Regions from separate parts of the Sinorhizobium sojae CCBAU 05684 genome, predicted to be linked through region 2. Evidence: riboswitches for the same ligand, from Rfam matches in the RefSeq annotation. Region 2 holds a riboswitch; each other region holds the start of a gene.
What was found. Region 2 has a riboswitch for cobalamin ahead of SJ05684_RS09590 (DUF1636 family protein). Riboswitches for the same ligand answer to the same signal wherever they lie in the genome.
Positions count from the first base shown of each region.

Region 1: another riboswitch for cobalamin. It lies ahead of SJ05684_RS26125 (ABC transporter substrate-binding protein); the one in region 2 lies ahead of SJ05684_RS09590 (DUF1636 family protein).
Region 3: another riboswitch for cobalamin. It lies ahead of SJ05684_RS11130 (CbtB domain-containing protein); the one in region 2 lies ahead of SJ05684_RS09590 (DUF1636 family protein).
Region 4: another riboswitch for cobalamin. It lies ahead of SJ05684_RS02270 (aromatic ring-hydroxylating oxygenase subunit alpha); the one in region 2 lies ahead of SJ05684_RS09590 (DUF1636 family protein).

Region 1 is NZ_CP023068.1:1,804,595-1,811,788, reverse strand. It holds gene SJ05684_RS26135 (acyl-CoA dehydrogenase) at 1-336, opposite strand, end outside; gene SJ05684_RS26130 (LysR family transcriptional regulator) at 505-1,410, shown strand; cobalamin riboswitch at 1,479-1,711, shown strand; partial or broken gene SJ05684_RS26125 (ABC transporter substrate-binding protein) at 1,977-2,927, shown strand; gene SJ05684_RS26120 (FecCD family ABC transporter permease) at 2,924-3,952, shown strand; gene SJ05684_RS26115 (ABC transporter ATP-binding protein) at 3,949-4,752, shown strand; gene SJ05684_RS26110 (hypothetical protein) at 5,020-5,631, shown strand; gene SJ05684_RS26105 (PQQ-dependent sugar dehydrogenase) at 5,688-6,824, opposite strand; gene SJ05684_RS26100 (NADH:flavin oxidoreductase) at 7,048-7,194, opposite strand, start outside.
Region 2 is NZ_CP023067.1:1,953,336-1,960,529, reverse strand. It holds gene SJ05684_RS09605 (SLC13 family permease) at 1-1,474, opposite strand, end outside; gene SJ05684_RS09600 (hypothetical protein) at 1,798-2,082, shown strand; gene SJ05684_RS09595 (hypothetical protein) at 2,101-2,400, shown strand; cobalamin riboswitch at 2,533-2,746, shown strand; gene SJ05684_RS09590 (DUF1636 family protein) at 2,873-3,259, shown strand; partial or broken gene SJ05684_RS09585 (DUF924 family protein) at 3,499-4,057, shown strand; gene SJ05684_RS09580 (mechanosensitive ion channel family protein) at 4,205-6,808, shown strand; gene SJ05684_RS09575 (CBS domain-containing protein) at 6,983-7,194, opposite strand, start outside.
Region 3 is NZ_CP023067.1:2,267,139-2,274,332, reverse strand. It holds gene SJ05684_RS11145 (glucoamylase family protein) at 1-1,301, shown strand, start outside; gene SJ05684_RS11140 ((2Fe-2S)-binding protein) at 1,322-2,161, shown strand; gene SJ05684_RS11135 (CbtA family protein) at 2,224-2,991, opposite strand; gene SJ05684_RS11130 (CbtB domain-containing protein) at 3,259-3,435, opposite strand; cobalamin riboswitch at 3,476-3,738, opposite strand; gene SJ05684_RS11125 (anthrone oxygenase family protein) at 3,942-4,418, shown strand; gene SJ05684_RS11120 (cystathionine gamma-synthase family protein) at 4,428-5,711, opposite strand; gene SJ05684_RS11115 (mechanosensitive ion channel family protein) at 6,041-7,194, shown strand, end outside.
Region 4 is NZ_CP023067.1:472,062-479,255, reverse strand. It holds gene SJ05684_RS02275 (FAD-binding oxidoreductase) at 1-1,089, opposite strand, end outside; gene SJ05684_RS02270 (aromatic ring-hydroxylating oxygenase subunit alpha) at 1,086-2,330, opposite strand; cobalamin riboswitch at 2,434-2,635, opposite strand; gene SJ05684_RS02265 (DUF6656 family protein) at 2,947-3,543, shown strand; gene SJ05684_RS02260 (L-threonylcarbamoyladenylate synthase) at 3,743-4,717, shown strand; gene SJ05684_RS02255 (FAD-binding oxidoreductase) at 4,735-6,168, shown strand; gene SJ05684_RS02250 (DUF1217 domain-containing protein) at 6,208-7,194, opposite strand, start outside.

The DNA of each region.
Region 1 (7,194 bases), on a different replicon from region 2:
GTAAATCACCAGCGACGACTGCACGCTCATCATGGAGCGGTAGCCCGAATCGACGCGCTCCACCTCGCGCGCCACGAGACCATAGGAAACGTAATTGGCGCCGGCCGCGCCATATTTTTCCGGCAGGGTCACGCCGAGAAGACCCGCCTGGCCCATCAGCCGGAAGAGGCCCGGATCGGTCTTTTCCTCAAGATAGGCCTCCTCTACGCGCGGCAGCAGTTCTGCTTGCGCGAAGGCGCTGGCCGCATCGCGGATCATGCGTTCGTCCTCGGCAAGCTGGTCGTCCAGGAGAAGGGGATCGTCCCATACGAAGGCGCTGCCTTGGGGTGACTGCATGGCGGGGGCAGTGGACGGGTTTGTGGTCACGGATTCTCTCCCGATAATCTCGAAACGGCCCCGATAATCTCGAAACGGCAAGCCGATTTCCTATGTAGATACCGATTGTTGCCGGGCGTAAAAAGCCGTATTTAGGCGTAATATCATTCATAGAGTGCATAGGTGGAGATGCGCCCGCGCCGGTTCCTTCCCTCGATAAGCCTTTTGTCCGCTTTTGAGGCCGTCCTGAAGACCGGCTCGACGGCGGCGGCTGCGCGCGACCTCAATCTGACGCAGAGCGCGGTGAGCCGCCTTGTCCAGAATCTGGAGCAGCAGCTCGGCCGCCAGCTTTTCGAGCGTCACCGGCAGAAGCTCATCCCCACGCAAGCCGCCCACGCCTATGGCCGGGATGTGACCCGCGCGCTCGATCTCATTCAGCGCGGCAGCATGGAAGTTGCCGCAAATCCGGGCGGCGGCACGCTGTCGCTGGCGATCCTGCCGGCCTTCGGCACGCGATGGCTGGCGCCGCGGCTCGGCACGTTCCTGGTCAAGCATCCCGGCATCACGATCAATCTAGCAACGCGCCTCAAGCGCTTCAACTTTGCCGTCGAAGGCTTCGATGCCGCCATTCATTTCGGCGCCGAGGATTGGCACGACGCCGGCCATATGAAGCTATTCGAGGAACGACTGACCGCCTGCATTTCGCCGGCACTGCTCAACGACCATCCGATCACCGGTGTCGATGACATGTCCGGGCTGCCGCTTCTGCAGCTGGAGACACGGCCGAATGCCTGGCTGATCTGGTTTGCCGCCCATGGCGCGGAACCAACAAGCGTGACCGGAATGCTCTTCGACCAGTTCGCCACCATGACTCAGGCTGCGATCTCCGGGCTCGGCGTCGCTCTTCTTCCGGACTATCTGGCATATGCGGAGATCGCGGAAGGGCGCCTTGTGCCCCTCTTGAAGAGGGGCGTGCCGGGGTCCGGATCCTATTGGCTGGTCTGGCCGCAAGCGCGCGCCAATTACCCGCCGCTCGAAGCCTTCCGCACCTGGCTTGCCGAGGAACTGTCGCCGGAGGCCTCATCGGTTTCCTGACCCGCGAAGCGGGCATGGACCTCCGGTAGGGAAGCAGGGGCCCGCCCTTGACCGGCCCGGGGCAACTATCTATGGAGTCTCTCGACGGTTCCCCGACGATGAAGCGAAGGGGATTAATAGGGAACACGGTGCGGGCGACCCAGTAGGGACCAAGGCCGTGGCTGCCCCCGCAACTGTGAGCGGATTGCCGTCCATCCTCGTGGCGCCTCCAGCGCCATGCCACTGTGCCACCCGGCACGGGAAGGCAGATGGACGACAGACATCCGCAAGCCAGGAGACCTGCCGTCATGTGTTCGCTCCAATGTCCACGGGCGGGGATGCCCGGAACAGGATGTGCCATGACAAATTCTCGCGCCTGGCTGCGCCTTCCTGCCTTCGTTCCTTCCCGCTCGAGCGGCCGCTCGCTCGAAACCGCTGACTGACGCGGCGCGATCATTCCTGCCGTCCGCGCAGTGCGGCCGGTATTTTTCCAATCGGGGAGATCAACCGTGACCATCATTCCCACCATTCGTGGCAGCTTTGTTGCCGTCGCTGCGCTGGTGTCGACTCTCACCGTCGACGCTCGGGCCTCCGAAACCACCTATCCGCTGACCATTACCAATTGCGGCCGCACGGTCACTTTCCAGAAGGCGCCCGAACGCGCCGTCTCGATCGGCCAGAGCAGCACGGAGATCATGTATCTGCTCGGCCTGCAGGACCGGATGGTCGGCACCGCCGTCTGGCTCGGCCCGGTCATCGGGGGTTACGAGGAGGCGAATGCCAGGGTGGAGCGTCTCGCGGACAACGATCCGAGCTTCGAAAGCGTCGTTGCCAAGAAGCCGGACATCGTCACCGCGCAGTTCCAGTGGCACGTCGGGCCCGAAGGCACCGTCGCCAAACCGGAGCAGTTCGAGGAACTCGGCATTCCCGTCTACACCTCGCCCGCCGATTGCGTCGGCAAGGACAATACGGGTGGCGGCGATGGCGTTCGCCATGCGGTTTTCACCATGGACCTGATCTACCAGGAGATCGCTGAACTGGCGCAGATCTTCAACGTCCAGGCTCACGGCGAGGCGCTGATCGCCGAGCTGAAGTCGCGCGAGGATGCGGCGAAGCAGAAGATCGCGTCGGCGAACGGCAGGCTCTCCGCCGTGTTCTGGTTCTCGAGCGCGGAGCTCGACATCGATCCCTTTGTCGCCGGCAAGAACGGTGCTCCCGGCTACATCATGCAGGCGCTCGGCATCCGCAATGTCATCGACAGCGAAGAGGAATGGCCGACCGTCGGCTGGGAAACCATCGCCAAGTCTGGCCCGACGATCATCGTCGCGGGCAGGATGGAGCGTCGCCGTTTCCCCGCAGACGACATCGCCGTCAAGCACCAGTTCCTGAAGTCCGACCCGGTCACGAGCCTCATGCCGGCCGTCAAGGAGGGCCGTGTCGTCGAAATGGACGCCCAGGCGATGAACCCGACGATCCGGACCATCGAAGGTATCGAGGTCCTGGCCGAGGCCATTGAAAAAGCCGGCCTGACCCAGTGATCGGCTTGGTGGGCTCCCTATCGAGGACAAGCGCCACAGTGCTGGCGCTTGTCCTGTTGTTCGCGGCGCTCTGGCTGGGTGCGGCGATCGGCGAGACCGCGATCCCGATGGATGTCGTCGCCCGGGCGGTCGCCAATCGGCTTTGGCATGCGGGCTATCCGCTCGATCCGATCAACGAGGGCATCATCTGGAACTACCGGCTGAGCCGCGCCGTGGTGGCGGCGTGCTGCGGCTCGGCGCTTGCGCTTTCCGGCGTCGTGCTGCAGTCGCTTCTGCGCAACCCGCTGGCCGATCCGTATATTCTCGGGATTTCGGCGGGTGCATCGACCGGCGCGGTCGCCGTTGCCATCCTCGGTTTCGGCGCCGGTCTGTTGACGCTGCCGCTGGGGGCCTTCCTCGGCGCGCTTCTCGCCTTCGGGCTTGTCAGCCTGCTCGCAATGCGCGCGGGCAGGGGGCATGGTGCCATCATTCTCGCCGGTGTCGCCGGCTCGCAGCTCTTCAACGCGCTCACTTCCTTCATCGTCACCAAGGCGGCCAATGCGGAGCAGTCGCGCGCGATCATGTTCTGGCTGCTCGGCAATCTTTCCGGCGTCCGTTGGCCTGATGTCTGGCTCGCGCTGCCGGTGGCGGTGGCGGGCCTCATTGCCTGCCTCTGGCATGCACGCGCCCTCGACGCCTTCACCTTCGGCTCCGAGTCCGCCGCTTCGCTCGGCATTCCCGTGCGCCGCGTCTATGTCGTGCTGATCGGCGCATCGGCCATGATGACGGCGGCGATGGTCAGCGTTGTCGGCTCGATCGGCTTCGTCGGGCTCGTCATCCCGCATGCGGCCCGGATGCTGGTGGGCGTCCGGCACGGGCTGCTGCTGCCGGCATCCGCTCTGATCGGCGCAATATTCATGATCGCCGCGGACGTGGTTTCACGCGTGATCATTCCGGGCCAGGTGCTGCCGATCGGCGTGGTGACGGCACTTGTCGGGGCGCCTGCCTTCGCGATCATTCTTGGCCAGCGGGGGGCGGTTCGATGATGCTTTCGGCGTGCAACGTTTCATGGTCCACGGGCGGAATTTCAATTCTCGAGAATGTCTCGCTCGACGTCGTCCCGGGTGAATTTCTCGGCATTGTCGGACCGAACGGTTCCGGAAAGACGAGCCTGATGTCGCTTCTTGCGGGTCTCCGGCGGCCGAAGTCGGGTCGTGTGCTGCTGGACGGCCGGCCGATCGACGGGCTCGGACGGCGTGAGGTCGCCAGACGCATCGCCCTCGTCGAACAGCAGGCCGAGACGAGCGAGCGCATATCGGCGCGCCAGGCCGTGGAACTCGGCCGCACCCCGCATCTCGGGCCGCTCGCACCATGGTCGGCAGAGGATGACGAGATCGTCGGCGCGGCGATCCGCAATGTCGACATGGAGCCATTAGCGTCGCGGCAGTGGCACACGCTCTCGGGGGGCGAACGCCAGCGCCTGCACATCGCCCGCGCCCTCGCGCAGCAGCCGAAAATCCTGCTTCTGGACGAGCCGACGAACCACCTCGACATCGGCCACCAGATCGGCCTGTTGCATCTCGTCCGCCAGCAGCAGCTGACGGCCGTGGCGGCGCTTCACGATCTCAACCACGCGGCGATGTTCTGCGACCGAATCGCCTTGATGAGCGGCGGCCGCATCGTAGCGTTGGGGCGCCCATCCGAAGTCCTCAGCGCAGAGCGGATCGGCACCGTCTTCGGGGTGGAGGCCGATGTCGAACAGGAGGGCGAGGGGCGCTGTCACATCCGCTACCGGCCACCCGGTTCGCCGGTCGCCGAACGACCCAGGCTGAGGAGGATTTCATGATCGTTGCCAGGCACTTGCTTGCGGCCTTCGTCGCCGCATTTTGCGAGCGCCGAAACCGTTGAGGGCAAGATGTTGAACCCCGGCGCAAAGGGCTCGATGGCCGGACTTCCTGGCATTGCAGCCGGGCACCGCGAGAAAGACGCCCCCCGCCAGGGCTGAAGAGCTGTGCGGCCATCCTCCGCCCGGGAACTGCCTGGCGACCGCGGAGTTAGGCCTTTGACCGCGCGCAACACCGCGTTGCGTGGTCCGCGACAGACGAGGCGAGCGATGACAGCCAAGCAACGCAAAGCCCCGCATGCGGCCTATCCGCTCTGGATTACCGTGCCGTACACGCTGTTCGTTGCCGTGCTTACGCCGGTCTACTGGCTGCGATACGGTCCCGGCAATTTCCTGTGGTTCTCGGACTTAGCGTTGTTCGCCTTGCTGATCGTGCTCTGGACCGGAAACAGGCTCATCCACTCGATGATGGCGGTCGGCGTGCTGCCGTTCGAAGTGGCATGGACTGTCGACTTCTTCACAGGCGGCAGGCTCATGGGACTTGCGGCCTATATGTTCGATCCCGATGAGCCGGCGCATATGCGGGCCTTGTCCGGCTTTCACTTCCTGCTGCCGGTGCTCATCCTGTACATGCTGTTCAGACAAGGCTACGACCGCCGGGCCTTGAAGACGCAGACCGTCTTCGCCTGGATCGTGCTCCTTGCGAGCTACTGGCTCACCCCTCCCGAGAAGAACATCAATTGGGTTCATGGGCTCGGCCCGGGAACGGAGGCGGAAAAGATCTTGTCGCCGCGCGTCTATCTCGGCCTCTACATGGTGTTGTTGCCCGTGGTCGCCTATCTGCCGACCCATCTCATACTGAGGCGGCTGTTTCGATCGTGAGCGCGCAGCCGTCGCTGACTGCCGCGCCACCGGGCCGGACGGCGCTCGCATCCGGGCTATCCCTCCGCAGGTGTGAGACGCAGAATTTTTCCGGATGGCTCGTCCGTCAGCGCGAGCACCGCGCCGTCGGAGGCCTGGAGAACATCGCGAATCCTGACGCCCAGCGAAAGGACTTCCTCTCCGGTCACCTCCTGTGCGTTCGTCTCGACCCGGACGATTCCTTCAGCCGAAAGACCCCCGATCAGGAGATCGCCCTTCCAGTCGGGGAACATGTCGCCGGTATAGAAGGTCATGCCCGAGGGTGAAATCACGGGTGTCCAGCTATGGATGGAGCCGGCAAATTCGGGCCGGGTCGGCGGATCGGGGATCTGCTCGCCCGAATAATGGCGGCCCCAACTGACGACGGGCCAGCCGTGGTTTTCTCCGGTCTCGGGGATGTTCAGCTCGTCTCCACCTCTCGGCCCCATCTCGGCTGACCAGAGCACACCCGTCTCGGGGTGAATGGCCGCGCTCTGAACGTTTCGGTGGCCGTAGGACCAGATTTCGTCGGCACCGTCCCGGTCTACGAACGGATTGTCGCTCGGTACGGACCCATCGGGATTGAGGCGGACGATCGTACCGAGATGGTTCATGGGATCTTGAGCCTGCCGCATGTGGAAGCGCTCTCCGAGCGTCACGAAAAGCGTGCCATCCGGCGCAAAAGCCAGCCGGGATCCGAAATGGTTCTCGCCCGAAACCGCCGGTTCCTGCCGGAAGATCACCTCGAAATCCGAGAGGGCGGTGGCGTCCTCGTTCAAGCGGCCACGCCCGACCGATGTCGCCGCGCCGCCTTCGCGCTCCTCGGCGAAGGAAAGATATATGGTTCGATTGCTCGCGAATTCCGGATCGAGGGCAACATCGAGGAGCCCGCCCTGGCCTTGTGCGAACACGTCCGGTACGCCCCGTACCCGTTCACCGACGGTGCCGTCGTTCGAAACATGGCGCAGCCGGCCGGGACGTTCCGTCACCAGCATGCCGCCGTCCGGCAGGAGGGCGGCGCCCCAGGGATGCTCAAGGCCATCCGCGAAGACCTCCACGCCGACGGGGCCGCTGTCGGTTTCGAGCGTGCGAGGTGAATCTTGCGCCACGACGGTATCGGGTCGCGTCAGGACGATCGCCATGGCAATCAAGAAGAAGGTAAACGCCTGCAACATGGTGAACTCCATCGATGATGTCCGGTGTAATGCCCGCTCTAATCGACCTCGCAGTCCAAGGTTCCGGAAAGATCGATGCTCACTTCCGTCAGACGCCTTCGTGAGCCTGCGCGAGCTGATCAGCAGCGAAAGCGGCGTCGATGAACGACTGAACTTCGCTTCGGCTTGTCATTGAGTATCCCTCGGAGGAAGCCGGGGCCGCTTTCGCGCGGCCCGCTTGCGGTCAGATGTCCTTGAGAAGGCGAAGCGCGTCGTAGATCGCCGCATGCGTGTTGCGCGCCGCCACCGCGTCGCCGATGCGGAAGAGCTGGAACTTGCCGTCCGGATTGCGGACGACAGATTGCCGCTCGCCTGCAATCAGTTGCTCGTG
Region 2 (7,194 bases):
TGAGAGCGAGGGCCCCGGCCGGCGGCAGATGGGTGGCGATGCCGCCGAGCCAGCCGGCGATCAGATCCGAGCCGCCCGTCGTGCGCAGCGAGTCGCTCACGGGGATGAGCGCTGCCAGCATCACCAGGATCGGGCCGTCGACGGCGCGATAGACGTCGCGCAACGGGATGACGCGGAAGATCACCATGGCGAGCGCCGCAGCAAAGAAGGCGACCGGCACCGGCACCACGCCGATTGCGGTCGTCGCCATCGCCGCAGCGAGCAGCAGGAGCGGCAGGGTGCCGCGACGGATGGTGCCGAGCAGGATTTCGCGCTGCGCCAGCGGCAGGCAGCCGAAGTCCTGCAGGAAGGAAGGCAGCTCGCTTCGCGCCCCCTGCAGCACGACGATATCGCCGGCCTGCAGCCTGATGCTGCCGAGGCGCTGCTTCAGCCTCTCGCCCTGCCGGCTCACCGCAAGCAGGTTGACATTGTGATTGTTGAAGAGCGCCAGTCGCTCGGCGGACATGCCGATGAGGGATGAATTGCTGCCGATCACGGCTTCGATCGCCTCGATCTCCGAACGGGTCTTGTCGCCCGGCATCGGCAGCCGCTCGCCGGCGATCTTCAGCTTCGCCTGGGAGACGATGCGGTCCAGGGCGGCCGGCCCGCCCTCGAGCAGCAATATGTCGTCCGTCTCGATCACCACATCGGGAAGCGGCGCCAGATGCGTGCCGCGCCGGAAGATGGCGATGACGACGGCGCCGCCGTCGCCGATCCTGACGAGGTTGCTCACGGGCTTGCCGATCGCCGGCGAGCCGGGCGCCGCCATGGCTTCCGCCGTATAGTCGGTGATCTCGATCGCCTGATTTACCGAGACCTCCTGGCTCTTGCGCTCCGGTACCAGGCGATAGGCAAGCAGCAGGAAGACGCAGCCGACAAGCGCAAGCGAAGCGCCGACCGGCGTGAAATCGAACATCGAGAAACTTTCGCCGGTGAGGTCTGCACGCATCCGCGAGACGACGACGTTCGGCGACGTGCCGACCTGCGTCATCAGCCCGCCGATCAGCGAGCCGAAGGCCATCGGCATCAGAAAGACCGAGGGCTGCACCTTCGAGCGCCGGGCAAACTGAAACGCGACCGGAATCATGATCGCGAGCGCACCGATATTCTTGATGAAGGCCGAGAGCACGGTGACGGTGACCACGAGAAGCGCAAGCTGCGCCCGCACCGACTGCAGTTCCGGCAGGAAGCGCTGGATCGCCGCATCCACGATGCCCGAACGGGCAACGCCGGCGCTGACGATCAGGGCACTGGCGACGATGATGACGATGTCGTCGCTGAAGCCGTCAAAGGCATGGTCAAAGGGCACGATGCCGACGGCCACCGAAAGCATCAGCGCCGAGCAGGCGACGATGTCGTACCGGAGCCGACCCCATACGAAAAAGACCATCATGGCGCCGATGACGATAAACGAGAGGAACTGGTCGGCGGTCATAAGCGAGTACCTGAAGCAACGACTGATCGGACATGGGCCTTTTGCAACGCACCACCCGGCCGGTATCGGACGGGCAGCCTCGTTGCGCCGCCGTCCGACGGCCTGGCGAGTTTCCCTCTACATCCTCTAAAGCATCCATCGGATGCAACTGAAATATCGCGGAATTCCTGGCGAAGCGCCCCGCCTTCACCAGGAAACTGCGCCGGACCCCCGCCTTTTCTTGGATCGCCTGCGAAGAAGGAATAAGATGTTAGGAGCAGTTGAAGGCCTGACAACGGTTCCTCGCTTTGGAAATGCGCCCGGATGCCACCAGGAACACCAGCATGAAGATTGCCCTTGCCGTTTTCTACGCGACGCTTGCGCTCGCTGCCTGCACGCCCGCGACACGCACGGTCGGTTACGGGCCCGGCCTCGAGCCGATTCCCGGCAGCATCACCTATGGCGGCCAGCCGCGCACGAAACTGACCAAGGCGCCCATCGGCAGCATCGTCCCGCACCAGTTCTTCGATCGATTTGGATATCGAGTCTATGAGACCTACATCATCGAACCGGATCGCTCGCTGCGCCTGACAAGCCGCCGCATAGACTACGACATCTTCGACGATTGACTTGCGAAGGAGGGCGAGATGCCCTGCAAAGCTTTGAAAAATGCGGTTCCCCTGATCGTTGCGGCGCTCCTTTCGGGCGCCTGCACGGTGACCTATGCGGGCGGCTACGGCTATGGGCTCGAGCCGATCCCCGGCAGCATCACCTATGGCGGCCAGCCGCGCACGAAGCTGACCAAGTCGCCCATCGGCAGCATCGTCCCCCATCAATTCATCGATCGCTTCGGGCGGCGGGTCTACGAGACCTACGTGATCGAGCCGGATCGCTCGCTGCGCCTGGTAAGCCGCCGCTACCGCGACCTGCCCTTCTTCGACGATTAGCGCATCGGCCCGAATATCGGAAAGGGCGATGCGCGGATTCAAGGAGCTACAGAGACCTTGCGCGTCCGACAAGACGCGTGGCGTCGTGAAGCGAAATCTTCTCCCGCCCCCATTGCGTCCCGCGCAGACTCATGCGACCAAGGGCGCGATGGTGCTGCTGCCCTTGATCCGGCAGCGGCTGAAAAGGGAACACGGTGAGGATGCCCGAAAGGGGCCGATCCCGTGGCTGCCCCCGCAACTGTGAGCGGAAAGCGCATCTACAACATGTCACTGGCCGGGAGGCTGGGAAGACGTGGAGGCGCCTCGACCCGCGAGCCAGGAGACCTGCCATCGAACCGATCAACCACAACGGACGGGGTGTTCCGATGGAAAAGAAGTGGCTTCTGCCTGGCGGGCAATCGTCGGTCCGGATTTTCGCTATCTTCTCTGCGGCCCCGCTTGTAAAGCTGGCAGGGGCCGGCGGAGAACAGCCATGGCGAATTCGCATCAATCAGCGCACAAGATAACGCTTTCGACCGAGTGCCACTTCACAGGCGGGCCCTGCCGTCCGGGCGCCCAGTTGCTTGCCATGCTCAACCGCAGCGTTTCGGCGCTCGGCAAGCCGCTCGACGATGATTTCGCGATCGCCGGCACGGTGTGCATGGCCGCCTGCACGCGGCCCTGCACCATTGCCTTCCAGGCGTCGGGCACGGCGACCTATCTCTTCGGCGATGTCGATGTGGAAGAGAATATCGACGATCTCGTCGACTTCGCCGTCGCCCATGCGGACGGCGGCCCGAGACCTGCCGGCGGCGGCAATCTCGCCCGCGTCCCGGCGGCGCTGATCGTCTCCGAAGCCCTTGCCGGGCATTTCCAGTGAGGGGGGCCGTCTGGTCATCGTCGCAGTTCGTCCGTCGGTCAGCCGGCCTATTCAGTGGAGCTACAGCGCCGCGCGTCTTTTCAAAGGCGCAAAGGTCACCGTAACTCTTTGAATCTGCGCATCGAGCTTTCGGAAAATCGGGTACGATTTTCGGGCCGATGCGCTGGCGCCCGGCTGGAAATCGCGGGGGCGATCGCCTATTTGACGCGATGCGACCGTCGGAAGGGGGAAGGGTGGGAATGACTGACCAAAGCGCGATCTGCACACCGGATGACGTGTTGAAATTCTGGTTCGAGGAGCTTTCCTACGAACACTGGTTCACTCCGAGCGCCGAACTCGATCGCGAGTGCGCGCGGCGATTCCAGGACACGCATCTGGCGCTTTCGAGGCATGTCGACGACGTCTGGCGGGCGAACCCGCGCAATTGGCTTGCGGCTCCTTCTCTTCGACCAGCTCCCGCGCAACATGTATCGCGGATCGCCGCTGGCGTTTGCGACCGACGGCCTGGCCTTGCGCGAGGCGCAGCTTGCCATAGGCGCTAGCGCCGACATGGCGGTGCCGCCGGAATGGCGCGCCTTCTTCTACATGCCGTTCGAGCATTCCGAGAACCTCGCCGATCAGACGACGGCCGTGAAGCTCTTTACCGAGCTCGGCGAGCCAAACTATCTCGATTATGCGATTCGCCATCGCCAGGTGATCGAGCAGTTCGGTCGCTTTCCGCATCGCAACGCCATCGTCGGGCGCAGATCGACCTCGGCGGAGGAGGCCTATCTCGCCCAGCCCGGCGCGGGATTTTGACGGTGCTTCGTTGACGGGAAGGTCGTAAGAGGTGGCGGCGGTGTGCCGGTTTTGCATGTTTTCGCCATGTTCCTTATGGAGATCGGACAAGGGCCGTGATCGCTTGGCGGCGCCATCGGCGAGAGACGGATTGCGAAGGATTTTGAATTGCGTTCGGCAGCACACTTGACCGCCCTTTTGTTTGCCCTGGTTGCGCTGGCGCTCGCGGGCGGCGCGCCGGCGACGGCACAGGAAGCGGCTCAGCCCTTAGAGCAGAGCGAGCCTCGTCAACAATCGCCCGCAACGGCGGTCGAGCCTGCACAGCCAGCGCAGCCGCCGAGGCAAGCCGGGGCGGACGCCGAAGCTGCCGCAACGCCGGCACTGCAGCAGGCGGAAACGCAACTGGCCAAAGCCGAGCGCGATCTGCAGCAGCTTGGGGAGCGCGTTGCAAATGCAAAGGACGACGAACGCCTTGCCGAACTGAAAGTAGAGGCTGACGCTCTTGCCAAGGACATCGTTTCGGCGTCTGCGGCCCTCCAACCACGACTCGACGAGATCAAGGCCCGCCTGGAAGAGCTCGGCGAACCGCCGGGCGAGGACCAGCCGGCGGAAGCGGCAATCGTGACGGAGGAGCGGCAGCGCCTGCTTGCCGAACGCGCGGCGATCAATGCGGTCGCGGCCCGGGCGGAAAGTCTTGCCGCCGAGGCGAGAAGGCTCGCCAACACGATTACCGCGACCCGGCGCGCGCTGTTCTCAAACACATTGCTGAGGCAAACGGACGTGTCGGCAGAGATGCTGAGCGAGGCGGTCGCGGCGACGGTGGCCGAAGCTGCCGCATTGTGGCGCAGCGTCAGCAGCTGGCTGACCTTTGCCTGGACCTACAAGCGCGTGCCCTTCCTCAGCGCGATATTCCTGTCGCTCTGTGCGGCGCTGCTCTTCCTGGCCGGAGGGTACCGGCTCTTCGCTCCCTTTCTCCAGCGATATGACGAGGAGCCCACCTATTTCCGGCAATTGTCGGTGGCATTCTGGTCGACACTGATCCCGACCGCGGCGCTGACGGCCTTCGCCGCTTCGAGCTATTTCTTCCTCGACAGCTTCAATGTGCTCCGGCCCGATATCGCGCCGATCATTGCCGTCACGCTCGGCATAGGCGTCGCGCTGTTCTTTGTGACGAGACTTGCCAACTCTGTCCTGTCGCCGACGCGCTCGGGCTGGCGGCTCGTGCGGCTCTCGGACCGCGGTGCAAAAGTGCTGATGGTGCCGATCTTCGTGATGGCGCTCGTCAATGGCCTGGACTACCTGCTCGGGAGCATCAGCGAAGCGCTTGGTTCGCCCGTGATATTGACGGTTGCCAAGAGCTTCCTCGCGTCGATCATCATCGGGCTCATCCTGATGTCGATGGCCTGGATACGGCCGGTGCTCAGGCGCGACGACCCTTTCGACGCCCCGGGTCGCCCGTGGCCGCGCATCATATCCGTATCGCTCCTGGCCATGGGAGCGGCGCTGATCGCCATCGCGCTTGCGGGCTATGTCGGGCTGGCGCGCTTCGTCGCCACACAGATCATCGTCACCGGTGCGATCCTGGTCATGATGTATATCGGGTTTCTCACCGGAAAATCGGTCGCCAAGCACGGCGCTTTTGCGGAGACGATTGTCGGTCGCTACCTCGAACGGCGGTTCAACCTCGAGCCGGTAGCGCTCGATCAGATTGGCCTTGCGGCGGGGCTCGGCATCTATGCGCTCGTTCTTCTGTCCTTCATCCCGCTTATCCTGCTCCAATGGGGCTTCCAGGTCGCCGACATCGAATCCTGGGCCTATCGCCTCCTTACCGAGATCCGGATCGGCACGATCACCATTTCGCTGGTGGGCATTCTCGCCGGGCTGCTGTTCTTTGCGTTCGGCTACGCGGTGACGCGGTGGATGCAGGCCTGGATCGACAGGAACGTGATGGCGCGGAGCCGCGTCGATGCCGGCGTGCGCAATTCGATCCGCACCGGTATCGGCTATATCGGCATCGGCGTCGCGGCCATCATTGCCGTTTCGGCGGCGGGCTTCGATCTCTCCAGCCTCGCCCTGGTCGCCGGTGCTCTCTCGCTTGGCGTTGGCTTCGGTCTGCAGAACGTCGTTTCGAATTTCGTCTCGGGCCTGATCCTGCTGGTCGAAAGACCTTTCAAGGTGGGCGACTGGATCGTCAGCGGCACGACGGAAGGCTTCGTGCGACGCATTTCCGTCCGCGCAACCGAAATAGAGACATTCCAGCAGCAATCGATCATCGTGCCGAATTCCGAACTCATCAACGCGTCTGTCGGCAACTGGACGCATCGCAATCGCGTCGGGCGGGCGGAGGTTGCGGTGGGTGTCAGCTATGACAGCGATCCCCGCCGCGTCATGCAGATTCTGCTCGAAATCGCCGAGCAGCACCCCATGGTCCTGAAAAATCCGGAGCCGGCGGTCGCCTTCATGAACTTCGGCGAGTTCTCACTGGATTTCGAGTTGCGGGTATATCTGGCCGATCTCCTGACCGGCGTGGACGTGCGCAACGACCTGCGCGTTGCGATCTTCGAGCGCTTCCGAGAGGAGGGAATCGAGATTCCGTTTCCCCAGCGCAACCTCAATATCCATATCGAAGGTGACGACGACAACCAAAAGGCGGCGCTGGAAAAGGCCCTCGAAGATGAAGGTTTTTCCAAGTCCCGCGCGAAACGCGTGATGACGAGGTTGCAGCCCGTCGATGAAGACGCACCGGAGCCTGACGCTCGGAAGAAGAGCTGAATTCGGCTAATCGATTCTTACAAACGAGGCCGGCGGCACTACGGCGCCGTGCGTCTTTCAGGACGCACAAAGGACGCTGTAAGTTTTTGATCCACACATCGAACTTTCCGAAAATCGGGTCCGATTTTCGGGCCGATGCGGTAGGGCACCGCCGGTCTATGCATCAGGCGCCGGTCAAGCGTGATGGCCGCTGACGGCCTTGGCCAGTTCGCCGGCCAGTTCCTGGCTGGTGCAATGGGAAACATCGCCCAGAGACAGCATGCCGACCATGCGCTTATCGTCGTTGATGACCGGAAGTCGGCGAATCTTCTTCGACTCCATCAGGTGAATGGCGTCTTCGACGGATTCGCTGGTGCGGCAGTAAACGATCTCCTTCGTCATGACGT
Region 3 (7,194 bases), 310 kb from region 2:
ATTCGGATGCGCGCACCGGCCTCGTCGCCGATACGGCGCGGCCCGGTTCACCGGCGAGCATCGCGGCGACCGGCTTCGGGCTCAGCTGCTATCCGGTCGCGGTGGAGCGCGGCTGGATCGGCCGGCGGGATGCGGCCCAGCGCGTGCTCACCGCATTCCGCTTCCTCGACGGCAGCAGGCAGGCAAGCGATCCCCGGGCGAGCGGCTACCGCGGCTTCTATTATCACTTCCTCGATATGCGGACGGGCGAGCGCGCCTGGAACAGCGAGCTTTCGACGATCGACAGCGCGCTGCTCCTTGCCGGTGTGCTGACAGCTGCCGCCTATTTTTCCGGCCGCAACGCGGCCGAGGCGCGCCTCCGCGATCTTGCCGAGCGGCTTTATGCGCGGGCGGACTGGCGTTGGGCGCTCAATGGTGGCGCGACGATCACCATGGGATGGCGGCCGCCCGGACGTTTCCTGAAGCACCGCTGGCGCGGCTATAGCGAGGCGCTGCTGATCTATGTGCTGGCGCTCGGCGCCACCGACCGTGCCATCGCGCCGGAAAGCTATGACGCCTATGCCGCGGCGCATGAATGGCTGACGATCGACGGAGGCCGGCATCTTCACCAGGGACAGTTGTTCATCCATCTCTTTCCGCATGCCTGGGTCGACTTCCGCGCCATTCGCGACGCGGGCATGCAGGAGGCGTCCAGCGATTATTTCGAGAACACGCGCCGGGCGATCAGGCTGCAGCGCGCCCATGCGCAGGCGAACCCGCATGGCTTTGCGGGCTATTGCCGCGAGCTCTGGGGTTTCAGCGCCTGCCATGCGCCACGGGGAAGGATGCGGCTCCGCGACGGGCGCTGGCAGAGGCTGCTCGGCTATGCGGCGCGCGGCGCCCCCTTCGGCGCCGATGACGGTACGCTCGTTCCCTGGGCGCCGCTTGCCGGCCTGCCTTTCGAGCCGGACGCCTGCCTGAGCGGCCTTTCCCACCTGCTCGACCGCTATCCTGCGTTGCTTCGCGACGGGCGCCTTCCCGGCGGCTTCAATCCGAGCCTGCCGGGCGACGGGCCCGAAGGCTGGGTGGACGATCGCGTCGTCGGGCTTGACCAGGGGCTTACGGTCATGATGATCGAGAACTGGCGAAGCGGCTTGCTTTGGGAACTGACGCGCGGCATCGCGCCTTTCAGGCGCGGCCTGGAAAAGGCGGGCTTTACGGGCGGATGGCTTTCGCCACGCGTGCCGACAAACACAGGCAGCAAGTCGAAGGGCGAGGGCGACCCTTGCGCGTCTCATGTAACGGGCGGCGCTGGAGCGTGATAGCGAGGATGGCGTAGCGGATGCAGGAGAGCGGGAGTTTTGCGGCGGCCATCGATTGGCTCACGGCCGCCTTTTCTGAAGTTGCCTGCTCGCTCGGGTCGCCGACGGGCTTCTCGGCCACGGCTGCCTTCTGGGCGGAGGGCTCCACCGAGATGGAGGCCTGCCTTGCCTATCAGGACCGCTTCGCCTCCGGCATGGACGACAAGATCCGGGCGGCGCATCTGATCGCATTCTATTGCCATCGGCTCGGCCTTGCGACCGGTGCGATCTATCTCGCCGCCGGTCTCGTGCCGCGGATCGCAGGGCTCCGTTTCGAGACCTATCCGCGAAGCGAGGGCGGGCGAAGCTTCGAGGCCGGCCGCTTCCATTTTCTCCTCGATGCGCCGTCTGCGGGCGCCAGGGAGCCCGGGGAGGGGAAGCAACGGTTTCACGACGCCTTCGTCCTGCATATGAAACCGATCATCGCGCTCATCAAGCGCCGCTGCGGCCTTTCTGCCCGGGCGCAATGGCGGCTCGCGGCCGACGGCCTGGCGGGCGCCTTCCTGGAAATCGGCCGCCTGCGAGGGCAGGAGGCGGCCGCGGTCGAGCGGGCGCTCGCCATCGTCAGATGCGCGGGCTCGCCGCTGTTATCGCCCGACCTCTATTACGAGGAGATCAAGGCCGAAGGGCATGGGCGTCCTCTCTCCCGGACCTATCGGATGCGCAGCGGCTGTTGTCTCTATTATCGAACGGAAGGCGGCGATTTCTGCGACACCTGCGTGCTGCTGGAACCTGAGACAAGACGGGAGAGATTGAGGGCGCATTTGCGCGCGTCGGAGGGGAAGTCGGCTGAGAATGAGGTGGATTGCCCCTCACCCTAGCCCTCTCCCGGCGTGCGGGGAGAAGGTGCCGGCAGGCGGATGAGGGGCAAAACGAGCTTGGACTAACCGGCCTTCACAACCCGGTCGTTGATGAAGCCGGAGACGACGCCGAGGACGATCCAGAAGGCGAGTGTGGTGGCCAGCGCCGCGACCGCGAATTCCGCGCCGAGGACCGCCGGGACGTTGCTCGAGATATCGAGCGGCTGCGGCGCGCCATAGGCGTGGGGCGCGGCGATCAGCACGAGGCCGGCGACCTTCGCGACGAGTTCCCCGCGCAAGGCCAGCAGGTAGAGACCCGCGGCCGAGAGCAGCACCGTCAGCGCCCACCAGGTTTGGCGCTCGCCAAGGTCGGCAGCCGGGAAGCCGGGCAGTTCCGGCGGCAGGCCGAGGGCCGGCAGCATGTGCACGGCCAGCCACCCGCAGGCACCCCAGAGTGCTCCGTTTGCAAGCGTGATCCGATGGCCGATCGTCAGGCTGATGCCCGCAAGCAGCAGCGAGAAGCCGGCGCCCGTGACGAGATTTGCGAGAAGCGTACCGGAGAAGCGGCTCATGCCGAACAGAATGCCGCCTTCCTCCTCGTGTTCGTGTTCATGGGCATAGGCAGGCGTGATCGGCGAAACGAAGGCAAGCAGCTTTCCGAGCGGCGAAACAGCGTTCAGTGATGAATGCTCTTCGTGGCCAGCGGCCGCAGGCTCGGCGGCCGGTTCTCCGCCCTCGAATTCTTCGGCATGAAGGATCAGCGGCGTTACGCGCAGTTCCTGGGCGGCGGTCATGAAGACGCCTGCGATCAGCCCGGCCACGATTGCGGCCAGAAGTGTCTTGACGATCATGTGTCGATATTCCTCAATGCGGCGCTCCCCCTATGGGGCGCCGTCCAACCAACGCAGTCGGACGCCTTACAGCCCCGTGCGCCTTTCAGGACGCACGAAGGTTGCTGTAAGCGTTTGAATCCACGCATCGTGCTTCGCGAAAATCGGTTCCGATTTTCGGGCCGATGCGCGAGCAGCAACATCATGCCGGATGGCATGTGCGCATGCTCGGAGCACCCGACGGCTCTGTTCAGCTTCGATTCGGAACGCGCAAGGCGTTCCATAGGCTTAGTGGCAGGGGAAGCCGTAGGAATGGCGGGTGTCGTGCGCCGTGTCATGGAGCACGGCCGAATTTGCAAGACCTGCACCGAAGACGAGGAAGCCGCCGATCATAAGGGCAAGAATGCCCGCAACAAGACGATCGCTGAGGGAGAGCGAGACGCTCGAAACGTTAGACGTAGCCATGACAACCTCCGTGATGGCAAGGGATGTTCCCGATTGGGCGTTGCGCCCGCATCGATTGGCAGGTTTCCTGGCTCGCGGCGTCAGGTTTACACCAGGGATTTGCCTCGCCTTCCCAGATCGAACCGCCCTCTCGCGGTCCTTCCCAGTGGCTTTTTCCGGATCGCTCCGGAACGGCAAATTCACGCCGCACTACAGTCGCGGGGTCGGCCGTGATTAAGATGCCCAGCTTGGGTCCATCCGTCACGTTCCCGTTTACTCCCGAAGCGCGTTCGCTTTCCGGGAACCAACCGATCAGCGATGATTATGTGCGGCCGCGCGCGTTGTCAATCGAGGGGACCCGCAAAATGTACAGGGTTCGCGCCAGTCGCGGCCTGCGGACGGCGGCCCGCCGATCTTTCGAAAGTGGCGTTTCGCCTGGTGACCGTAAGGTGCCTCTCGTCTATCTCTACGGTTGCGTTCCCGTACCGGGCGCTTGCGGTTGCGCTTGCGCGATCTGGAGACAAGTCATGGCAGCTTTCGTTCCCGGCCTTGCTTTTGCAGCCACTATCGGTTCCGGCCTGATGGCGGGGCTCTTCTTCGTCTTTTCGGTATGCGTCATGCAGGCGCTGTCGCGGCTTCCGGCGGAACAGGGCATCGCCGCCATGAACGCCATCAATGCGGCGATCCAGAACCCGTTGTTCCTGATCACCTTCATGGGCACTACCCTGCTCGGCCTGGCGCTGATCGTTGCCGCTTTCATAACGGGCGGGCACGGGAGCTACCTGTTTGCCGCCGGCGGGCTCGCCTATCTCGTCGGCACATTTGGGGTGACGGTCATCTTCAACGTTCCCTTGAACGACGCGCTCGCTGCGGCGCGCGGCGAGGCCGCCGCCGCGCTCTGGCAGCAGCGCTACCTGACCGATTGGGTCCGCTGGAATCATGTCCGCACCATTGCCTCGATCGGGGCGCTGGCGCTGTTCGTGCTCGGCCTTGCCCGCAGCTGAGGCATCATCTCAGGCAGTCGTCAGTGCATTGGCGAGGTCGGCGACGAGGTCGTCCGGATGCTCGATGCCGATCGACAGGCGGATGGTCGATTCGAGTACGCCGATCCGGCGCCTGACCTCGATCGGCACGCCCGAATGGGTCATGGCGGCCGGGTGGCTTGCGAGCGATTCCGTGCCGCCGAGACTGACGGCGAGCTTGAAGATCTGCAGCGCGTTCAAGAAGCGGAAGGCCGCCTCCTGGCCGCCGGCTATATCGAAGGAGAAGGTCGAGCCGGCGCCGGTGCACTGAGCGGCAAAGACACGGCCGGCATGCGAGTCTCCGTCGTCGAAGGGCAGGTAGTGGATGCGCTCGACTTTCGGATGGTCGCGCAGGAATTCGGCGACGATGCGGGCGTTGTCGTTCGCCTTCTCCATCCTGACCGCAAGGGTTTCCAATGATCGACCTATCATCCAGCAGGAATGCGGGTCGAGCTGGGTGCCGATCGACCCGCGCAGTGCCTTCACTTGCTTGACGAGCGCCTTGGAGCCGAGGGCCGCGCCGGCGATCAGGTCGGAGTGACCGCCGACATATTTGGTCAGCGAATAGAGCGAGAGGTCCGCGCCATGATCGATCGGGTGCTGGAAGACCGGTCCGAGCAGGGTGTTGTCGCAGGCGAAGATCGGCCGGTGCCCCTGGGTCTCGCCGATCCTGTCGGCGATGCGGCGGATCATGGCGACGTCGACGAGGCTGTTGGTCGGATTGGCCGGCGTCTCGATCAGAATGAAGGCGACGCGGCCCTTCTTCATCGCCTCCTCCGCCGCGGCATTGACGGCTTCCTCGTCGATGCCGTCGGCAAAGCCGACGGCGGAGACGCCGAGATTAGGAAGGGTTTTCGCCAGCAGCGTCTCGGTGCCGCCATAAAGCGGCTGCGAATGCAGGATGACGTCGCCCGGGCGAACGAAGGCAAGCAGCGTGGTCGCGATCGCCGACATTCCGGAGGAAAAGAGTGCGCCTGCTTCCGCCCGCTCGTAAACGGCGAGCCGGTCCTCGACGATCTCGCTGTTCGGATGGTTGAAGCGGGAATAGACGAGCCCGGCGCCGACGCCCGCCGGCGGTTCGCGCCGCCCGGAGACGAAGTCGAAGAAGTCGCGGCCCTCCTCGGCCGAGTGGAAGACGAAGGTGGAGGTGAGAAAGATGGGCGGCTTGACCGCGCCTTCGGAAAGCTCCGGGTCGTAGCCATAATTGAGCATCAGGGTTTCGGGATGCAGTTTATGATTGCCGATATGGGTCTTGGACGGATGCGGCGCGGTCATTGATTTCTCCTCCGCGTGAAACGGGCCAGACTGTTCTCTTGAATTATATCAAGCGCTTGGACCGTCTGATCATGGCCGGCGCAAATATCCGCCGGCAGTGAGAAGATAAGGCGCAGAAAATTGCCGGCGAGATCGGTCACCGAATTTCTGCCGCTGACACCCGCTCCCATTCGCGCGACAAGTCGGAGATGAGGAAGCGTATAACGGAGCGCGCCGCAAAACCGCTTTTGACACTCTGACATTGAAACTGAAGAAGATGCCCTAGATTCAAAGAATTAGAGCGTCCTCGGCGTATTCAACCGGACGCCCGGCGCTCTGGGAGGACGGCGATGGATTTCCTGGACGCGATCGAGGCCGCAGAGTCCTGGCTGCGGACCGTGGTCCTCAATGAGTGGACGCTCTATCAGCTGGCACTGATCGGAGTCGGTTACCTGGTTTCCACCATTCTGGCGAAGCACATAGAACCGGCGGTGGAAGCACGCGCGCGCATGATCAAGGGAAATCCGGACCTGCTTCGGGTGATCATCGCCTTCATGCGGCGGCTCAGATGGGTCTTCCTGATCATCTGGCTGTGGATCGCGGATGTGCTTCTGTTGCGGTATGGCTGGCCGTCCTATCGCTGGCTGGTCTCCACGGCGCTCACGCTCGCGGCCGCGTGGTTCGTCATTTCGGTGCTGACGCGGATCATCCGCAACCTGATGCTGGCGCGTGTGGTCGCCGTCGCCGGCTGGTCCTATTTCGCGCTTTATGTGCTCGGGCTGGACGAGGTCGTGCTGGCGGCTCTCGACCGCGTTGCGGTCAATCTCGGCGCCGTTCGCCTTTCGATGCTGATCGTGTTGAAGGCGATCGTCCTTTCCGCCGCGCTGATCTGGGCGGCCGTCCTGATCGGCAATGTGACGGCGCACTGGATCGACCGGTCCGGGGATCTGACGCCCTCTTTCAAGGTGCTCATCAGCAAATTGATCAAGATCGGGCTGATCGTGTTCGCCGGCACAGTGGCGCTGTCGGCGACGGGCGTGGACCTGACGGCACTCACCATCTTTTCCGGTGCGGTCGGCGTCGGCATCGGCTTCGGCCTGCAGAAGGTCGTCTCCAACTTCATTTCCGGAATCATCATACTCCTCGACAAGTCCATCAAGCCGGGCGACACGATCACGCTCGGCGATACGTTCGGCTCGATCCGGGATCTAAGATCCCGCTTCGTTTCCGTCATCACCAGGGACGGCAAGGAATACCTCATTCCCAATGAGGACTTCATCTCGCAGCAGGTGGTGAACTGGTCCTTTTCCAGCGAGTATGTCCGCATCGAAGTGGACTTCGGGACGTCCTATGACAGCGACCCGCACGAGGTCGTGCGCATTGCGATCGAAACGGCAAAGGCCACGCCGCGGGTTGCCAGCACCTATGCCCAGCCGGTCTGCTGGATGACCGGCTTCGGGGCATCGTCGCTCGATTTCAAGCTGCGGTTCTGGATTTCCGATCC
Region 4 (7,194 bases), 1.5 Mb from region 2:
GATTTGCACGTCCCCGCGCGGGCGCGAACAGCAGGCCAGGATGTAGCCCTCTTCGACCTCATCGTCGAGAATGCCGCCATTGTGGTTCATGTCCACTTCGCCGGCGATCTTCAACACCCGGCATGTGCCGCAAATGCCACCTTCGCAAGCAGCTCCGATCCGGACGCCGTTGGCACGCGCGGTCTGGAGAATGGTCTGGCCCGGGATCGCCTCCACTTCTTTGCCGCTCATGGTGAAAATCACCTTCGACGTTCCCGCCTCGGCGCCCGGCGCACCGGCTCGGATGGCGAGTTCTTCGGCAGCGGGTGCCGCCGCTGGCTGGAAGCTTTCCTGGTGGTAGCGGGCCAGGTCGAACCCGACGGACTGGAGCATCTCCCGGACGCCGCGCATGAAGGGCTCGGGACCGCAGCAGAAGACCGTTCGGTCCAGGAAATCCGGCGCGAGCAGCGGCAGCTTCGTGGCGTCGATACGGCCGCGCAGCCCGTGCCAACCATGACGCGCCTCGTGCCCCTCGACCAGGAAGCCGAGATTGAGATGCGGCATCTGCCGGGCGAGGATCTCCAGTTCCGGCTTGAACAAGAGATCCTCCGGGCGCCTCGCGCAGGAAATGAAGGTGACATCGGAATCCGGCGCGCAATCCGCCATCCAGCGTATCATCGACATCATCGGCGTGATGCCCGAGCCGGCTGAGATAAAGAGATATTTTTCGCCCGTATGGCGCACGAAGCTGAAGTCGCCGAGCGGACCGAACGCCTTCAGCACCATGCCCGGCTTCAGATTGTCGAACATCCAGCGGGTGCCGATGCTGTCCCGTTGCGCCTTGGCGGTGATCGAAACGGAGAGCGGCCGCGACGGCGAGGACGAGAGCGTATAGGTGCGCATCACCGGCTCCTCCCCGACGGGCAGTTCGAGAGTTACGAACTGCCCGGGCAGGTAGCGGAACCAGGCCGGCCTGTCGGAGCGGAAGGTGAAGGTCATCACATCCGCCGTCTCGGCCACCACCGAGATGCATTCGAGCATGTGCTGGCGGTCGATCCAGGGACTGAGCTCGTCGAAATGATGGAAGGAACGGGCCATTTCCATGATCATGCCACCCGCGAAAGAGGCGTTGCGCCGCGCTCAAGGCGCTCAAGCATGTAGCGTGAATACCATTCGACGAATTGCATCACGCCGCCCTCGTGCTCGACCGAATAGGGACCCGGCTGGTAAGCCGGCGAGCGGATGCCGAAGGCGTTCTCCTCGACGATCTGGCGGTCCTGATCGTTGGTCTCGGTCCAGACATGGATGAGGTCGTCAAGCTTATAGTCGACGCCTTCGACCGCCTCCTTGTTGACGAGCCACTTGGTCGTCACCTGGGTTGTTTCGGGGCCGAGGGGCAGCACGCGGAAGGTGATCGCATGGTCACCGAGAATATGGTTCCACGTCGTCGGATAATGGAAGAGCAGCAATGTGCCGATGCCGCCTGTCCTCGCGTCGGAGGAAAGCGGCTTTTCCACGGCCCTCTGACCCGACATGGTGTAACTCTCGGCACCGTTGATCAGCGGCATGCGTGTCATGCGGAACTGCCCGGCCGATCCGATCTTGAAGGCGCTCGGCAGGCCGGCCGCCTCGCATTTTTGCCAATGGGCGTTGATCTCCGGATCATTCATCGCGCCATGCACCCCCGTCACCGTCGGCGCTTCGGGATAGGTGCGGCACAGCTCGGGATGATTGGCCGCGCAGTGGTAGCACTCCCGGTTGTTCTCCCAGACGAGCTTCCAATTGCCCTTCTCGATGATCGTGCTTTCGAAGGCGACCTTCGTCTCGCCGATACGATGCGGCGCAAGGTAGCCGGAAGCCACGTCGCGGAACGGCTGGAAATTCATCGGCTCGTCGGCAAGGCTGATGAAGATGTAGCCGCCGACGGTCTCGCAATGCACCGGCTTCAGGCTGTGCGCCGCCAGATCGAAGCCGTCCGGCATCTGCCGCGCGAATAGCAGCTTTCCGTCCAGCTCGTAGGTCCATTGATGGTAGGGACAAACGAGCTTGGCCGAAGAGCCCTTGTGCTGCGTGCAGACGCGCGAGCCGCGATGGCGGCAGGAATTATGGAGCGCCCGGATCGTTCCCTGCCGGTCGCGAACGATGACGATCGGATAGTCGCCGACCTGCACCGTGAAATAGTTGCCGGCCCGCGGGATCTCGCAATCGTGGCCGATGAAAAGCCAATCCTTGTACCAGATGTTTTCCAGATCCTGACGATAATAGTCGGGATCGATATAGAAGTCCCGGTCGAGGCTATAGCCTTCGCGACGGGTCTTCAGCTTGCGCAGCATTTCGCTCTGAATGTCCATGCCCATATCCTCGTTCGCCATGATTCGGAGAGGCAGGACAGGAACCGCCCACGGCAACAGGCCGTGCGCCATGGCTCCGTCCGGCTGCCCGCCGCAACCTGTTACGGTCGATGTGCTCAAGGCTGGTTTCCGGGCTCTGGAGCCGTCCCGCGAAGGACCCGCCCCGGCGCCTTCCCGGACATTGACGTCCAGTGGCTTGGTGCCGTGGCCTCACTCCACCACCGTTGCGGGGGCAGCGCCGGGATTTGACCGGCTTCCCAATTCTCCGCCCCGCTCAGGGCGGCACCTCGAGTGTCCCCATCTAAGCGGTCTAGCAGCCCGCACAAGTGCCGATAAACGACATTCCATTCTGGAAAGACGACAGACCCCTTGCCGCGGCACTTTGTGACGAACACATTGTTTTTCTCCATAATAAACAAGGCGATAGGGCAATTGCTGGTCGACTGATAATTTTTTCGTCAGCGCCTGCCCAAGCGCGAAAGCAAGCATCCCGTTTGCGACGAGGCCTGTGAACGAGCCTAGCGCAGAAGGTACGAAAAATACTCTGTTAACCCTGATGGTTTAGCGTCCGACGACGGTTCAACCCCGCTTTTTTCGCGAAGGCGCGCAGAGGTCGATGGCAAAGCTCAGATATTACGACGCCTCTGAAAAGGCGCCGTCACCGGTGACAAAAGCGGCCGTCCACACCGAGTTCCTGCGAACCGGCCGCATCGAGCGACGGCGCCAAACGCCCGAGCAGCGGCGCTATCTGAGCTATGAGGAGGTGGCGGAGAAGACCGGACGCAAGCTGACCGCCGCGGGAGAAGCGACTTACAGGCGGATCAACAGCTTTCACGCCTCGATCAATTTCCCGAAGATGATCTTTCACCGGACGCTCGCCGCGAGCCCGCATCTTGGCTATTGCCACGTGACGGCCGCTACGACCCGGCTCGCTCGATCGCAAGACGTGACCTGGGCTTTCTATTTCGCCAATTTCTTTTCCGATCTCGGCGACGAGACGCACTTCTTCGACCGGATCCAGGCCGGGTATTCGCGCATGTATTTTGCCGTTGCCATCGAGCCCGGCACGGACGAAGGGCGGATGGTCGTCAACCGCAATGTGCGCGGCAACGGCCTGATCTTCCGTACGCAGGACCCGAAGGTGGCGCTGAAGAACGTGCTCATGCTTGGCGCACGCGACGAGGCGCTGCGCAAGATCATACGCAGTCTCTAGCGCATCGGCCCGAAAGTCGTACCCGATTTTCGGAAAGCTCGATGCGCAGATTTAAAGAGTTGCAGCGACCTTTGCGCGTCTGAAAAGACGCGCAAAAAAAAGGCCGCTATAGCACTTTGAATCGCTGCATGTTTCCTCAAATCGGTTCCGATTCAAGGAAACATGCAGTAGGAAGCTGCGGAAAGGAAGACGAACGCCCATGGCCGAAATCATCGACACGCGCAGCGAACCCGACCGGGCGATCGAGACGGCCTGTGCGGTGCTTTCCGCAGGCGAGCCCGTCGCGATCCCGACCGAAACAGTCTACGGCCTGGCGGCGGATGCGACCAATGCAGAGGCTATCAGCCGAATCTACGAGATGAAGGGCCGGCCCCGTTTCAATCCGCTGATCTGCCATGTCTCGGACACGGCGATGGCTGAGGAGCATGTGGTCTTCGATGCGGTTTCGCGGCAACTGGCGGAGGCCTTCTGGCCCGGTCCGCTGACGCTGATCCTGCCGCAGCGGCCGAAAAGCAGCGTGCATGCGCTCGCCTCCGCCGGTCTCGACACGCTCGGCCTGCGCATGCCTGAGGGCTTCTCGCGCCGCGTGATCGCGCGCTTCGGGCGGCCGCTGGCGGCGCCAAGCGCCAACACCTCTGGCAGGATCAGCCCGACCAGCGCGGCCCATGTGCAGGCGGATCTCGGATCGAAGCTGAAACTCATCCTTGACGCGGGCCCGGCCGAGATTGGCCTCGAGTCGACGATCATCAAGGTCGAGGAAGAGAGGCTCCGGCTGCTCCGGCCGGGCGGGCTCGATGCGGCGGAGATCGAGGCTGTGACGGGCCTGGTGGTGGAGCGCCCGGAAGGCGCCGGCGCGACCATCGAGGCGCCTGGCATGCTCGCCTCGCATTATGCGCCGGGTGCTGCGGTGCGGCTCGATGCAAAGGACGTCGGCAAGGGAGAAGCGCTCGTCCGCTTCGGCGGCAGACCGCTTCCCGGCGAGAGTGAGGCGGCGATGGTGCTCGACCTGAGCCCGGCCGGCAATCTCCGCGAGGCGGCCGCCAATCTTTTCGACTACATGAAGAAGGCGGACGCGAGCGGCGCCGCCACGATTGCATTCGGGCCGATCCCGAGCGAAGGGTTGGGCGAAGCCATCATCGACCGCCTGCAGCGGGCGGCCGCGCCCAGAGGCTGACCATCGAGGCAGGGGTCATGACAAGCGTAATTCCTTCTCCCGAACTGATCGCCTCCTTCACCGACATCGTCGGCCCCGACAATGCCCTGACGGGCGCAGGGGAGGTTGCGCCCTATCTCGCTGAATCGCGCGGGCTCTATCGCGGCACCACGCCGCTCGTGCTGAAGCCCGGCTCCGTCGACGAAGTCTCCCGCATCCTGCGGATCGCGACTGACACCCGAACGGCGATCGTACCGCAGGGCGGAAATACCGGACATGTGGCGGGCGGGGTTCCGCGCGAAGACAAGGCGGACGTCGTCCTGTCACTCGAACGGCTGAACCGGATCCGGGATATCGATCCCGTGGGCAATGTCATCGTTGCCGATGCCGGCTGCATCCTCGCCGATATTCAGAAGGCCGCCGACGGCGTCGACCGACTCTTTCCCTTGTCGCTCGGATCGGAGGGGTCGGCACGGATCGGCGGCAATCTCTCCACCAATGCCGGCGGCGCGGCGGTGCTCGCCTACGGCAATATGCGCCAGCTCTGCCTGGGGCTCGAGGTCGTGCTTCCGACCGGCGAGGTATGGGATGGTCTCCGCCGGCTCAAGAAGGACAATACCGGCTACGATCTGCGCGACCTCTTCATTGGCGCGGAAGGGACACTCGGCGTGATCACCGGCGCCGTGCTGAAGCTTTTCCCGAAACCGCGCGGCCACCAGGTGGCTTTTGCCGGACTGGCGAGCGTCGAGGATGCGCTCGAACTTTTCGACCGGGCATCGAGCCTCTGCGGCCCGGCGCTCACCGGCTTCGAGCTGATGCCGAGGCTCGGCATAGAATTCACCACGCGCCATATACCAGGCGTGCGGGATCCGATGGGGTCAGTTCATCCCTGGTATGCGCTGATCGACATCTCCACCTCGGACTCCGCCGAAAGCGCAGATCGGATGGTGCAAAGCGTGCTGGAAGCCGGCATCGGAGACGGGCTCGTCGAGAATGCCGTCGTCGCCCGGAGCGAAGCGCAGAGCAAGGCGCTGTGGCACATGCGCGAGAGCATGTCGCCAGCGCAGAAGCCCGAGGGCGGCTCGATCAAGCACGATGTCTCCGTCCCCGTATCGAGCATTCCCGCCTTCATGGCGGAGGCCGATGCGGCCGTCCTGAAAGCGATGCCCGGCGCCCGCATCTGTGCTTTCGGCCATATGGGCGACGGCAACATCCACTACAACATTTCCCAGCCGGTCGGCGCCGACACCCGCGCCTTCCTCGATCGCTGGCGCGAGATGAACGCGATCGTGCACGCCGTCGTGCTGAAATATGACGGCTCGATTTCGGCCGAACACGGCATCGGCCAACTGAAGCGCGACGAACTCGCTGCGATCCGTTCTCCGATCGAAATCGAGCTGATGCGTCGGATCAAACATGCTTTCGATCCGGCCGGAATCATGAACCCGGACAAGGTGCTTCGGGCTGAATGAGCCGGGCGCGCCTTGCCCCAACACTTTGGCCGACAGGCCTTAGCCACCCACCCGAAGCTGCGAAAGGGTCAGAAGCGTATCGGCACTGATCCCGACGCTGCTGCCACTGCTCGACAGGATCGACACGACCGGGTCGACCGCCGTGTTGTTCTCCAGATCATAGAGCACGGCAAATCGTGCGAGAAGCTTCTTCAACTCGGCCGGGTCGCTGAGGGTTTCGAGCTCGAGGTTCTTGTCGACGATCTTCGCCTGCTGATCGATATCCATGGAACTGAACTCATCGGGCAAGCTGAAGATGGTGCGGAATACCTCGGCCAGAGCATCATCAGCCAGAAGGTCGTAGGCGTCGACCAATGACCCCGCCATCCGTTCGAAATAGAGCGCAAGGCGGACGGCCTCGTTTTCCTCGCCCGCCTGCTCCTCCAGGGTCTGGTGCAGATATTGATCGAGCGTCTCATAGAACCCTTGGCGGGTGACGATAGCTTCATTCCGCTGGCGCAGCAGATTTCCTTCGGTGTCGAAGTTGAAGGAGGTTACCACCGAGATATAAGCGGCGGAATTCTCCTGCTGATTGATAAGGCTTTCCGGATCGTCGATAGCGGAGGCGAATATCTGGCGAAGCGCGTCCACTGTTACGCTTTCCGGGTCGATCCCATTGGCTTCGAGCGCGAAGCTCACCAGGCGGGAATCCGCCAGGAATTCGTCGAGCGACGCAAGCTTGGGAACCTCGGCCGTGTAATAATCGCTTTCCTCCTCGGCAGCAGCCTTGTCGTCCTCCGACCCAAAACGGGACTTGTTGACGATGTAGCTTTTCGCCGTTTCCTGGATTTGCGTTTCGGATTGGGCGAGTGCGGGAACGCCAATTTCACCCTCTGTCGTAAAGTTGAACAGTTGGGCAAGCGTCAGGTATCGCTCGTCCTTGAGCGTGTAAACGAAGCTCTCCGGATCGGTCAGGTCGCTGGTCAATACCCGCTTGATGGTGCGCGCGCTTTCCGTATCGGGATTAAGACCGACTGCCGTCAGCGC